DNA from 2 places in the Thermodesulfovibrio sp. 1176 genome. Region 1 is predicted to be linked to the other one. Evidence: riboswitches for the same ligand, from Rfam matches in the RefSeq annotation. Region 1 holds a riboswitch; the other holds the start of a gene.
The links. Region 1 has a riboswitch for cobalamin ahead of QI155_RS08020 (TonB-dependent receptor). Riboswitches for the same ligand answer to the same signal wherever they lie in the genome.
Positions count from the first base shown of each region.

Region 2: another riboswitch for cobalamin. It lies ahead of metE (5-methyltetrahydropteroyltriglutamate--homocysteine S-methyltransferase); the one in region 1 lies ahead of QI155_RS08020 (TonB-dependent receptor).

Region 1 is NZ_JARZRZ010000004.1:52,302-59,304, reverse strand. Features, by position in the region: gene QI155_RS08030 (hypothetical protein) at 1-1,405, shown strand, start outside; gene QI155_RS08025 (hypothetical protein) at 1,453-3,816, opposite strand; cobalamin riboswitch at 3,944-4,154, shown strand; gene QI155_RS08020 (TonB-dependent receptor) at 4,187-6,145, shown strand; gene QI155_RS08015 (helical backbone metal receptor) at 6,147-6,932, shown strand; gene uvrB (excinuclease ABC subunit UvrB) at 6,922-7,003, opposite strand, start outside.
Region 2 is NZ_JARZRZ010000001.1:103,880-110,882, forward strand. Features, by position in the region: gene QI155_RS00555 (ribonucleoside triphosphate reductase) at 1-1,044, opposite strand, end outside; gene metE (5-methyltetrahydropteroyltriglutamate--homocysteine S-methyltransferase) at 1,304-3,550, opposite strand; cobalamin riboswitch at 3,581-3,771, opposite strand; gene QI155_RS00565 (metalloregulator ArsR/SmtB family transcription factor) at 3,830-4,174, shown strand; gene QI155_RS00570 (permease) at 4,192-5,358, shown strand; gene QI155_RS00575 (TlyA family RNA methyltransferase) at 5,348-6,085, opposite strand; gene QI155_RS00580 (SIMPL domain-containing protein) at 6,143-6,868, opposite strand; gene QI155_RS00585 (hypothetical protein) at 6,882-7,003, opposite strand, start outside.

The DNA.
Region 1 (7,003 bases):
AGATTATGAGATTGATTCGATATCAACAGATATAAAATTACAGACTCTTGCTGGAAGAACATGCACCAAATGGAGTCCTGGTACACCTACAGTATGTTTAAGTTATGCTAATTTTATAAATTATGAGATTGACAGAGGTGAATATTTCCCTAATTTTTACGCAGGCGTTGTAAATATTACATCTGACGAGATTGGACATCTGAAAATAGAAGCAAATACTCCCAAAATCACTTTCTACGCCATAGATGGTATTAATAAAATAGGAGCACAGACAGGATGTTTTGGGGCTGAATGGACAATTAGCAAAAAAGAATTTGAAAATTTGATAAAAAATGGAACTCTAATTCTTAAAAAAGATATTGGAAAAAAATCTCAGGCTACACCAGGATGTATGATAGGTTCAACAATGATGCTTTATATTAAAATCAAAAGGGAGGAACCCGAAGAATGCAAAAATATTAAAAATATAAAAATTGAAATTATAAAACCTGCTAATAAAAACAAATATTTATATTCTGATGATGGAGATACAGGAAGACTAATTTTAGAACTTGAAGCAAAAGTAACACCGACTAAATACGAAAACCTTATAGAGTGGGAAATTCCAGAAATGGAAGGTTCATACAGGATTATTCAGCCTTCTTCTGGTTCATTTAATCCAAAAGGGCCAAGAGCAGAGGTAATGTATAAAGGATTACCACCTAATGTTGAAGCCTTTGGCAGACAGAAAGTTAAAGCCCGCATTAAAATTGATGGTTGCACATTAGAGGATACAAAAGAGGTTATGATTTTTTATCCTCGTGATGCAAAAAACAATCCAGAAGGTAAATATCCTAACTGGTTTTATTACTGGAAACAAACTCCATCTGCCATTCCTTTTGGACAGAATGTTAACATCGAGTTTGGAGGAACAGAATTTGATTTATGCACAGGTGAACATGTAATGGCAATTTTTAAGCCTGATTATCTATTCAAAACAATACATGTATGTAATCTCACAGAAAAAGCAGATAAAGATTTTAAAATTACAATTCCTCTTGTAAACAGAAATGTTCCCTCAACTCTTACAGAGAAAAAACTCGTTACATATACTCACATTGATACTTTTGCAGTTATAATCATGCATGAATTTACTCATTTTAACCATTACCATACATGGTGGAGAGGAAAAACTCCACAGAAGATATCACAGGAAGACAAAGATGGTGATGGTGTACCAGATAGATTAGAATCTGCTATGGGTTTTGATCCTGCGAAGTTTCAAACTTACTGGGGTGATGATGAAGATTTTAAAAATATTAATGGTGATGAAGAATTTCTTGCCTATGAATCAACCTACGATTATCCAATAGGTAAATATGATAATTATGACTGGGGAAAACCTGGTAAAAACTGGAATGATTAACGTAAATATACTAAAAAATCATATAGTTTTCTATTTTTGTTTTTTCTCTATTTTGCTTTACTTGGAGCGGGTTTAAAATAAGATTGATTTAGTTTAAATTTAATTCCATGATTTCGCTCACCCCAATAGCTTGTATCTCCTATAGATGTGATTTCTTCATCTTCACTTCCTGATTTAGTTCCAATAAAAGTTCTTGTTGCAGGATCATAACATAATTCAACCTTTTCCCATATTCCCTTTGCAAAATCAAGAGTATTTTTAAATTCAAGTGTTCCGATCTTATACCTTTGTAATACTTCAATACTTATTGGTATTTTCTTATAGGATAAAAGAGGAATTTCAAAAATTTGATCTTCATATTCACCTATTGCATTACCCCAAATTCCGTCTCTATTATAATCTTTTAGTAATTTTGTATAGCTTTGTCCGTCAATATTCACGCTAAGATAATAATCTACAGGTTCAATATATAATTTTTCATTTTTTGGAGCATATGGAGTAATTCCATAAATTTTATCAATTTTTAGCCATAATCTATGGTCTTTTTCTGCATAAATTTTTTTGTTTATAATTTTATTGAACATTGCAGAGCTTGGAATTCTTAATCCATCAAAACTATAAAACTCTATCTCAAATTTTTTTGAGCCTATTAGATAATCAATTTCTCCCCATACATATAAATTTCCTGATAGAAGTGTCATATCATTTGTCCCATTAACAGAAAACAAAAAATATGAGTAGTTTTCTGCTTTTGATGATTGCATAAACTTTAATTCAGCACTTAAATCTAAGATATCCCTAATGAGAATAATTTCTCCGCCGATACCAGCTGAAACTATTTCATAACTTGCTCCCAATTCTCCGTATGTTTTTAGTTCAACAAATGGAGTGATTCCAATTTTAGTCTCTGGTGGGCTCAAATTAAGAAGACCATAAGCATCAATCTTTGCTATTCCTTTAAAACCTATTTCTCCTTTTATGTTAATGGGACCAACTGGAAATTCAAACTCTGTATTCCATCCAATATTTCTCTTAAAAAGTTCTTTTTCATAAAACTGATTTAAATTGTATTCTACATTTTTCCATTCTGGAAAAGGTGTTAAAGTTAAATAGGTTACTTTAATTTTGGTTCTATCTATTTTATCAATTTTTAAAATATCTTCAATTTTTTCACCAAAAAGCATTATATTAGCACGGAAAAAAGGATTAATATTTAAATCATTTTGTTGTCCCGAAATATTTAAGAATGAAACAAGTTTCACCCCAAAGTCTTCATTACCAAAGGATTCATCACATTTCCATTCCCAGTTAAAGGGTACAGAGTCCTTTGGTCTACCAGATAATTCTGATTTACCCTCTGAATAACCCTCACAAGTAACCTGAGAAGGTAAGGGAATTGTAACTTTCTTTAAAAAATCCTTTGATATCATTTCCTTTTGCAGTTTAAAATGTTCTCTTGGATATATATATTTGATTTTTATAGGTTTGTTATCTCTCAGACTGTAACCTAATTTGTTCAGACCCTCTTCTATCTCATTTACTTCCTTCAAAAATTTTTGAAAATCTACTGTTTTAGTTTTTCTTGTAATTAAAGGCTTGTCATTAAACCATATTGTCTTTTCCTTTAAAATAATCACTTCTTTACCATCTTTATCTTTTGTGACAAATCTGGCGAATTCATCAGGCTGAAAACCAATAAATTTTATCGGAGGAAGTTTTTCCATTAAAAATTTTTCTTGAGGTATTCGCAGAACCCTACCCTTTTTTAATATACCTTCAGGAATCTTCGATACTTCAAGGCATTTAGGATGAAAACTCTTTTTGAAATCAGGATGTGGATGACATTCATTCTGTTGTTTATAGTGTTGATTATTGTAGATAGAAAAAGATGCATAAATTGCAGAATCCCTACACTGTAGAGGCTCTTTTGAAACCCATCCCCACACATCAATATATCCTTTTTGTAAATCTTTTTCAGTTACTACAAATCCAATAACTGGAAATCCACTATAATGATAGACAGGAAAAGCTGGGGTTGGTCCGTAATACTCTAAAAGATTAGTCTCATTTTCAGAATATTTGATTCCAATAAGCCTCAAAGACATAGTTTTTGACCATGATTTGACAGCCAAGCCTGATGGTCCTTCAAATGCACAATCATATATTTTTTGGTATTGAATTCCGGGAATTGTTTTTTTCTGTGTAAATCTGATCCTGACTCCAACAGATAATTTTTGTCCCTGATCAGGTTCTTTAGAAAATAAAATATCTTCTATCTCAGCACACCAATATGTTTTTCCTATATCTACCGATTTTATTGTCGGAGGTGTTGTTGTTTTCATCTGGGCATCTAAAAAAGAAGGAAAAACTAAAATAAACATTAGAAATAAATATAAAAATTTTGTTCTCATTGCCTTACTCTCCGTATATATCAATTTTTAAAACATCTTCGACATTAAAAATTTTTCCAATTTTATCAAAATTTTATTGACTTTTCAACAGTAATTTCAATTAGTATGAAAATCCTTAAACTTTAAAATCAAAAATATTTGACTTGATATATAAATTTTTTATATACTTTTTTGGCTGGATTCAAGGGAAGTGAGGTGAGAATCCTCCGCTGCCCCGCAGCCGTGTTGGGAACGAAAGCCCATTAAGCCACTGTCATGGGTAATACCATGATGGGAAGGCGGGCAAGTAGGTGCATTAGCCCTAAGCCGGAAGACCTGTCCAGCTGGAGGCTCTTTGAGCTTCCAATTTCCTCGCGGGAGGGTGAACTTTATGTTTATAGTTTTACTATCTTTAATTTTTTTATTTTCCTTTCAATCAGTTTATGCATCAGAAAATCAGTTCGAAGATATTATAGTTACAGCAACGAGATATGATGAAGAAATTTCCAAAATTCCCTCATTCATCACAGTAATATCAGAAGAAGATATTAAAAATTCAACTGCCCAAACAATCCCTGATATCTTAAAAAAATTTGGTATCCATGTAAGTGATATTACAGGAAATAAAAGATCTTACAATATAGATATTCGAGGCTTTGGAGAAACCTCTCCTTCCAACTTACTCGTTCTTATTGATGGAATGAAAATTAATCAACCAGACCTTAGTGGAACGGACTGGTTATTAATTCCTTTAGAGCGAGTAGAAAAAATAGAGATAATAAGAAGTTCAGCGGGAAGTGTTTTATACGGAGATAATGCAACTGGTGGAGTTATAAACATTATAACAAAAAAAACAGAAAAACTTAATGCAGGAATAACAATTTCAGCTGGTGGTTACGAGACATTCAAGCAGTATGCATACGCAACTGCGGAGTTAAATGCCTTTTCTCTTTATCTTTCAGGTAGTTATTTAAATTCCAATGGATACCGAAGAAACAGCGATATAGAATCTAAAGATTTCGGCTTAAAATTAAATTACTCTATTAACGGTAATATCAATATAAAATTTAATAGTGGATATCACAAGGATAACACAGGTCTTCCAGGTGCATTAAAGGAAAGTGATATTTCTGCTGGTATTTCAAGGAAAGAGTCAACTCATCCAAATGATTTTTCAGAAACAGAAGATTACTATTTAAAGTTAACTCCAGAGATTTATTTTCTGGGAGACAATATATTTAAAATTGACCTTTCTTACAGAAAAAGAGCATGGATATCTTTTGCTTCAGGTGATTGGGGAGATTTTTTAGGTGATAGTGAGATGAAAACTTTTGGAATTCTTCCTCAGTTTATTTTTAAACAAAAGTTTTACTGGGGGAAAAACTCTTTAACAGCAGGCTTTGATTATCAAAAGACAACTAATAAAATCATTAATAATGGAGTATTTTTTGGTTTTCTATTTACCAGTGAATATAAGCTAAGAAAGAAAAATTATGGTTACTATATATATGATGAATTAAATGTTTTAGATAATATATCTATTTCTGCGGGATATAGACATGATAGAGCAGATTTTTACTTTTATCCTTCAAATACTGAAACTGTATCTATGCAAGAAGATATCTATACTGTAGGTGTAAACTATAAATTTTATAAAGAATCTTACGCCTATATCAGCTTTACAAAAAGCTTTAGGTATCCTCTTTTAGATGAACTTTACAGTTTCTATACCAATACTGTCAATACAAAATTAAACCCTCAAAAATCTTATGACTACGAAATGGGCTTGAGATATTACTTTAATGACAATATATACTCTAATATTAACTTCTTCAGAATTTACACCTATGATGAAATATTCTTAAATCCTGTCACTTATAACAATGAAAATCTTGATGGAAAAACAAAAAGAGATGGTATAGAGATTTCTTTAAATGCAAAAATTTTTAGCTGGCTCACAGTATTTACTAACTACTCTTATATTAATGCAAAAATAAAAGGTGGACAATATGAAGGTAAAAATATCCCAAATGTTCCAAAACATAAAGCATCTTTTGGATTAAAATCTGATATTACTAAAGAATTCAGCTTCTATCTTGATTGCATCTATATTGGCAGTCGTCCTTTCATCAGTGATTTTTCAAACAGTTTTGATAAGCAGAAAGGTTATTTAGTTTTTAATACAAAAATAACATATAAAAATAAAAATATAAGAGCATTTTTAGACATAAACAACTTATTTAATAAAAGATATTCAGAATATGGCGTTTTGGGAGGCTTTCCAATTGAAAAAACATATTATCCATCTCCAGGGAGAAACTTTCTTATAGGATTATCGGTTAATTTGTAAAATGTTTGTTTTACAACTTATCTTTCTGTTTATTTTTTTTACAAACTCTGTCTTGGCTGAAGAGCCTCAGCGAATAGTTTCTTTAGCGCCTAATGTGACAGAAACTTTGTATTATCTTGAAGCTAATGATAAACTTATTGGTGTTACAAACTATTGTAACTGGCCTGAGGAAGTTAAAAATAAACCTAAAATAGGAGGGATGATAAATCCCTCCTTTGAAAAAATTTTATCTTTAAAACCTGACCTTGTAATAATTTCAAGAGATGGTACCCCAAAAGAAGTTTATAAAAGACTTATAGATTTAGGACTTAATGTTTATGTTTTTGCACCGAAAAATCTAAAAGAACTCCCACAGGAAATAATCAAACTTGGCAATATAATCGGCAGGACAAAAAAAGCTAAAGAGGTTGCTCAGAATTTTCAAAGAGAAATCAATAAAATAAAAAAGGTTTTTCATGGAGAAAAAGCTCTTTTTATTATATGGCATGAACCAATTATAGTTGCGGGAGAGTCATCCCATATTGATGAAATCATGAAAATTTTAGGATTAAATAATATTGCAAAATTTTCTTCGATGAATGTTGAAGAAATAATTAAAAAGAATCCTGAGGTAATATTTTTAGGTACAGGACATGAAGTAACTGTAAAACATTTACTTTTTCAACTTAAAGATACAACTGCTTTAAAAAAGGGAAATATTTTTTATGTTAGTGATAAGGTATATCGTTTAAGTCCTCGAATCATAGAAGGAATAAAGGAAATGGTAGATATAAAAATTAAGAAGTAAGCTTTGCTCCTAATTTTATCATCTTTTCTTTTATTTTAAATATTTTATCCCTTATTGTAGCTGCTTTTTCA
Region 2 (7,003 bases), on a different contig from region 1:
TAGATATTCTTCTTTATTGAATACTTTTCTTACAATTCTGTGCCTTGGAGAAATTAGCTGATTTTGACTGCGATTTTTCAGGCAATACATAACTCCTTTATAGTGCTCTCTAAAGACATATCTGACACATTTAGATTCAATCTCTCCAGTTTTTATATTAAAAGTGTAAATAGAATCACCAATTTCTATTTCGTTATATTTTTTCCATCCATTTAATGTTAAAATTTCTGTATCTTCTGAAAGACATTGAAAACCAACCCTTGTTGGTACATTCAGGTTAAAAACCCATTCCTGTAAAGCCTGTTTTACCTGTTTATAATTCAACCCGTCATAGGCAATAAATGGTGCAAGAAGGGTATCTACATTGCTGAATGCCTGAGCTCCTGCAGCCTCTCCCTGAAGGGTAAAAAGAAAATTTACAACCTGTCCAAGAGCACTACGGAAGTGTTTTGCAGGACGGGATTCTACTTTTCCTGATACTCCACCAAAACCACGAACAAGCAAATCCATTAAGTCCCAACCAACACAGTAAGGAGCAATTACATTCAAATCATGAATATGTAAATCACCATTTATGTGGGCATCTCTTACTTCAGGGGGATAGATTTTATGTAACCAGTAGCTTTTACTTATCTCGCTTGATATGTAATTATTTAATCCCTGAAGAGAAAAGCTCATGTTGCTGTTTTCCCTTACTCGCCAGTCAACTTTGCTAAGATAATTGTCAATCAATTCAAGCCCACCTTGACGGGCAATTTCACGCATACGTGCATGCTGGTCACGGTAAATAATGTATGCCTTCGCAGTTTTTCGATAGGGACTGCTTAGCAAAATCTCTTCAACAATGTCCTGAATTTCCTCAACATGAGGGTCACGGTCACGAATGAGTTCTTCTGCAAGAAGCAGCACTTTTATTGTAAGTCTGCGGGCAGTATCATAATCGAACTCTGCTGTTGCTTTCCCTGCCTTTGTTATGGCTTTTGTGATTTTTTCAGGATCAAAGGGGACTACTCTACCATCACGCTTTATTATATTTTTAAACATTTTATCCTCCTCCTACGAAAAATTTTTTCATCTCCTTTTATCATTTTGAACATTTGAGTTACTCTTTTTTTATAATCCTGCTTTTTTTTGTTATTTTGATTTTTTAATGTCATTCTGAGCTGAAGGCGAAGAATCTCCTGTTTTCCAAATATATATTTCTCAGGACAAGAATGCCCCAAAAAGTTATGGACTTTTTGGAAAGTGCGCCATTGACTACCTTTGAATGACAAGGAGGATTCATTAAGCATATGATTCAATGCTATACTTTGGAACATTGAGTGCCTCGACATGATTCACGAAATAAAAGAGCAACCATAACCATGTTTTTAAGTGATGCAATGGTTTCCTGCCATCCTCTTGTTTTAAGTCCACAGTCAGGATTAATCCAGAAAAGGGATATATCAATAAGCTTTATTGAACGTTCAACAATTTCAATCATTTCTTCTAATTGGGGCACTCTTGGCGAATGAATATCATATACTCCGATTCCAATGCCTCTGTCATATTTAAACTTTTCAAAGGCTTTTAGGATTTCTCCCCTACTTCTTGATGCTTCAATTGATATGACATCAGCATCCATTTCGTAGATTTTTTCAATTATATCATTAAAATCTGAATAGCACATATGAGTATGAATCTGTGTTTCTGGTTTTACTGAATGGGTAACAATTCTGAAACTTTTGATTGCCCAATCAAAGTATTGATTAACCTTTGCTTTTTTAAGAGGCATTCCCTCTCTGAAAGCTGGTTCATCAATCTGAATGATTTTAATCCCAGCTTTTTCAAGCTCCATTACCTCCTCGTTAAGTGCAAGAGCAATCTGATAAGCAATTTCCTCTTTTGGAATATCTTTTCTTGGATAGGACCACTGAAGAATTGTAACAGGTCCTGTTAAGATGCCCTTTACTGGTTTTTTTGTGAGAGACTGGGCATAAAGCGTTTCTTTAAGAATTAAAGGTTTGTCTCTCCATACATCACCATAAATTATCGGTGGTCTTACACATCTTGAGCCATAGGACTGAACCCATCCATTTTTTGTTATAGCAAATCCCTGTAGCTTTTCAGCAAAAAATTCAACCATATCAGTTCTTTCAAACTCTCCATGAACAAGAACATCAAGTCCGATTTTTTCCTGAATCTCTATTGCTTTTTTTATCTCATTATTGATAAAGTTCTCGTATTCCTCAAGGGAGATTCTGCCAACTTTGTAATCTGCCCTTGCTTTTCTTAATTCAGTAGTTTGGGGGAAGCTTCCTATTGTTGTTGTGGGGAATAAAGGCAGTTTTAAATTTTCCATCTGTTTTTTATATCGCTCTGCAAATTCAGGTTTTCTCTGAAGAGTCTTTTGACTAATCTGAGAAACTTTTTCTGAAACATTTAGATTAACAAATTTCATAGATAAATCCTGCAGAGGTGGTTCTTTCCCCTCATTTATTACTGTTTTAAGAATCGCAAGTTCTTCAAGTCTCTCATTAGCAAAGCTTAATACCTTTAAGAGTTCTTCAGGAAGGTGTTCATTTTTAATTGTTACTGGAAGATGTATGAGAGGACAGGAGTTTGAAAGAATTATTTTTTCAGTGAATTTTGTAAGTATTTCAATGAGTTTTAGAATTTCTTTAAAATCTGTCCTCCAGGGGTCTCTTCCTGAGACAACACCTGCTATTAGAAATTTATCCTTTGGAAAGCCGAACTTTGAAATGTTTTCAAGATTTTCCTTCCCATCTACAAAATCAAATCCTATGCCATGGACTGGTAGTTCATAAACCATCCTTTCATATTCTGATAAAGCCTCGTAATAAGTCTGAACATAGATTTTTATTTTGTTAAAAGGCTTTGTAATTTTTTTATAACAGTCAATGACTTCTCTCATAGTTTTATTATCTAAATCAAGAACCATCGCAGGCTCATCAAATTGAACTTCCTCTACACCAGATTCCTCAAGTTCTTTAAGGAGACCGCGGTAAACAGAAGTTATTTTATCAAGAAAATAAGCGTAGTCTGCTACTTTTGCACAGTAAAGATAGGTAAAAGGTCCTGTTATAACAGGTTTTGTTTTAAAATTAAGAGATGATTTTAAAAGTTCATACTCCTTCAAGGGCTTATTTTCTGTGATTTCAAACTCGGTATTACTTTCAATTTCAGGAACAATGTAGTGATAGTTTGTGTTAAACCATTTTGTCATCTCTGAAGCAGGTGCATCTGCTGTTCCTCTTGCAATTGCAAAATACTTTTCCAGAGGATTTTCAATTTTTCTAAATCTTTCTGGAATTACATTGAACATTAATGAAAGATCAAGAATAAAATCGTAGAAGGAAAATTCATTTGATGGAATAATGTCAATTCCGTGCTTTGCAATTGTTTTAGCATTGTTGAGGATTAAATTTTCAGATGCTTCCATAAGTTCTGCTTGAGAGATTTTACCATTCCAATAGGATTCAAGGACCTTTTTAAGTTCTCTTTGAGGTCCAATTTTAGGATAACCAAAGACAGTTGTTTTAACAGGCATAAATTTTCCTCCCTCGAGGTTTTCTGACAGCCAAAGGCTATCAGGCTGGATAGGTCTTCCGGCTTAGGGCTAATGCGCCTACTTGCCCGCCTTCCCATCTGCATTTGCAGACAGTGGCATTCATGGGCTTTCGTTCCCTACACGGCTGCGGGGCAGCGGGGGATTCTCACCCCTCTTCCCTTATATCCAGCATTTTTGAGATTAAATTAATTCTTAATAGTATGTCAAGAATAAAAAAATTCAGTTGACATATATATAAAAATTTTTTTATATTTCTTTATGAAAGAAATTGTTAAAATTTTTCATGCTTTATCTGACGAGACGCGTTTAAAAATTATCAAACTTCTTGAAAAGGGCGAACTTTGTGTATGTGAGATAGTTTCAGCATTAGATATGGTGCAACCGAAGGTCTCATTTCACTTAGGAATATTAAAGGAGGCAGGATTAGTAAAAATAAGAAGAAAGGGAAAATGGATTCTTTACAGCCTTGATGATGTGGATATATTTAAAAGATTTTTAATTCTTTCTGTTCTTGAAAAAATTTCAGATGAACAAATTAAAAAGGAACTTGAAGCTTTAAAAAATTTTAAAGCCAATCAATCCCCTCGTTATTGTAAAACATAATTAAAAGGGAGGCTAAATTGAAGGAAAGATACAAACTTGCTTTGATTTTTTTTATTTTTATTGTCTTTTACTTTCTTCCCATTGAAAATCAGAGGTTTACAAAGGCAATATTTGAATCCCTTGCTTTAGCTAAATGGTATGCCCAGGAACATGTTCTTCTTTGCCTGGTCCCTGCCTTTTTCATTGCGGGAGCAATAGCTGTCTTTGTAAATAAAGCCTCTGTTATGAAATATTTCGGTGCAAAGGCAAATAAGGTGCTCTCCTATGGTGTAGCTGCCATATCTGGTTCGATACTGGCAGTATGTTCCTGTACAATTCTTCCTCTTTTTATGAGTATTTATCAAAGAGGAGTGGGACTTGGTCCTGCAATTGCTTTTTTGTATTCTGGTCCTGCAATTAATGTTTTAGCAATAATCTTGACTGCCAGAGTTCTTGGATGGGATATTGGTATAGCAAGAGCAGTAGGAGCGGTGCTTTTCAGTGTTATCATAGGTTTACTCATGCATTTAATTTTTTTAAAAGAGGAAAAGAAAAGACAGTCAGATGAGAATTTTGAAGTTTCAGGGCTACAGTCTAAACCGCTTTATCAAGTGGCAATGCATTTATTTTTTATGATAGGGCTTCTAATTTTTGCTAATTGGGGCAGACCTCAGGAAGGAGCCGTTGCCTTCTGGTGGATTGTTTACAATCTTAAATGGATATTAGCCATAGGATTTTTTACCCTTGTCTTGATTTGGAGTCTCAAGTGGTTTAATAAAGATGAACTTGTTCAATGGGTTTATCAGACATGGTATTATGCCTATCTAATAATTCCATTACTTTTCATAGGTGTCCTTGTAGCAGGTTTTTTATTTGGACGAGTTGGGCATGAAGGTATTGTACCCTCTGAGTGGGTTTATTCTACTGTAGGAGATAATTCTTTACAGGCTAATTTAATAGCAAGCATTGTAGGTACTTTTATGTACTTTGCAACATTAACAGAAGTGCCAATTATTCAGGGATTGTTAGGTGCTGGAATGGGTAAAGGCCCAGCCCTTGCAATGCTTCTTGCAGGACCAGCTCTTAGTCTTCCGAGTATGATTGTCATAATGAGAACAATAGGATTTAAAAAAACTGCTGTTTACGTAAGTTTAGTTATAATTATGGCAACAATTTCTGGAATGATATTTGGTGCTATTGTTTAGTATTGATTGAATAAATTAAATATTCAATATTTCCTTTCTGTCCAGGGATAGGAGATTGGGTTATACCAATGACTTTTAATCCGAGACTTTCAAAAAAGTCTCTCATTTCCTTTATAATTTTTTCTCTTTTTTCAGCATCTTTTATAACCCCTCCTCGAGGAACTTCCCCTTTCCCTGCTTCAAACTGTGGCTTAATTAATGCTACAATTTCACCATCGGGCTTAAGAAATTCAAGAATTTTAGGAATAACAAGCCTAAGGGATATAAAAGAGACATCTACTGTAACAATATCTATTTTTTCAGGGATTTTTTCTTTTTGAATATATCTAATATTTGTTTTTTCAATGGGAATAACTCTTGGGTCTGTTCTTAATTTCCAGGCAAGTTGTCCATATCCCACATCTATCGCATAAACTTTTTTAGCTCCATGTTGAATCAGGCAGTCTGTAAATCCTCCTGTGCTTGCACCAACATCCATTGCTACTTTTTCTTTAACATCTATTGAAAATTCCTTTAATGCCTTTTCAAGTTTAAGCCCACCTCTGCTTACATAGGGAAGAGTCTCGCCACAGATTGTTATTTCAGCATTTTGATTAACCATTGTTCCAGGTTTATCAATTTTTTGACCGTTTACAATAACTTTGCCTTCAAGAATAAGTGCCCGGGCTTTTTCTCTGCTTTCAGTTATTGCTCTTTTATAAAGTAATTGATCAATGCGTATTTTCATGGGATTATTTCTTCCTATGGGGGACTCTTTGTAAAGAGTCCCCCATAGGATAAATCTTTACTTACAAATCAAAGTAATCGATGTTTTTACTGAAATGCTTTGATCTTCTTTTACAGGAGTAGGTGCTTCAAGGCTGATTTTAGACTCTGTAGTGGCTGATTTTAACATGATATTTTCATCTCTGAAAGGATACCATATGGGAGGTCTTTTTACATCATAATTTATATCTGTAATATGACAAATTTTACCTATTTTTTCAGACATTTTCTTTGAAAAAGTTTGAGCAGTATCTATTATTTCAAGCTTTAATTCTTCCTCAGCGATTTTTAAATTCTTTTTTGAAACTGTCCATGTTGGATTAGAAATAGTAAGACTTACTTTATCTTGGTACTTTTCCTGAAGATCTGTCAAAGTCTCAAGAATTTTATTCTGTTGTTCTGGTTTTTCAAGTTCAAAGTAATAATAAACATTGCCTTTGTATCCTGAACATTTTTCCTTTCCCTTCTCCCACCAACAATTTCTATAGACGTTGTATTTACCACCTTTATAATTTAAACGGAGGTTTTTTATTGACTTGTCAACATTCCCCAGAATTTTAATTACTTCTGCTTCTTGAATAGAGTTGACATTCACAGCAATGCTTAGTGTGTAAATATCAGGAATTAAATCTTTTGCTTCTTCAAGGGTAATGTAAACTTTTGTGGAATCTTTTTGCTCTGAAAAAGCATTATTCCCTGTAAATAAAATTGTAAAAATGATTACAAATAAAATAGCCTTTTTCATATTCAACTCCTTTTTAATGAATTTTATCAGTGGTTATACCACCCCATTCAACTAAAGTAAAACCCTTTCTTTGAATTTGAGTAAGTTTAGGATTTTTAATTTTCCTATATTTATCAACAGGTTTAAAGTAAAGTA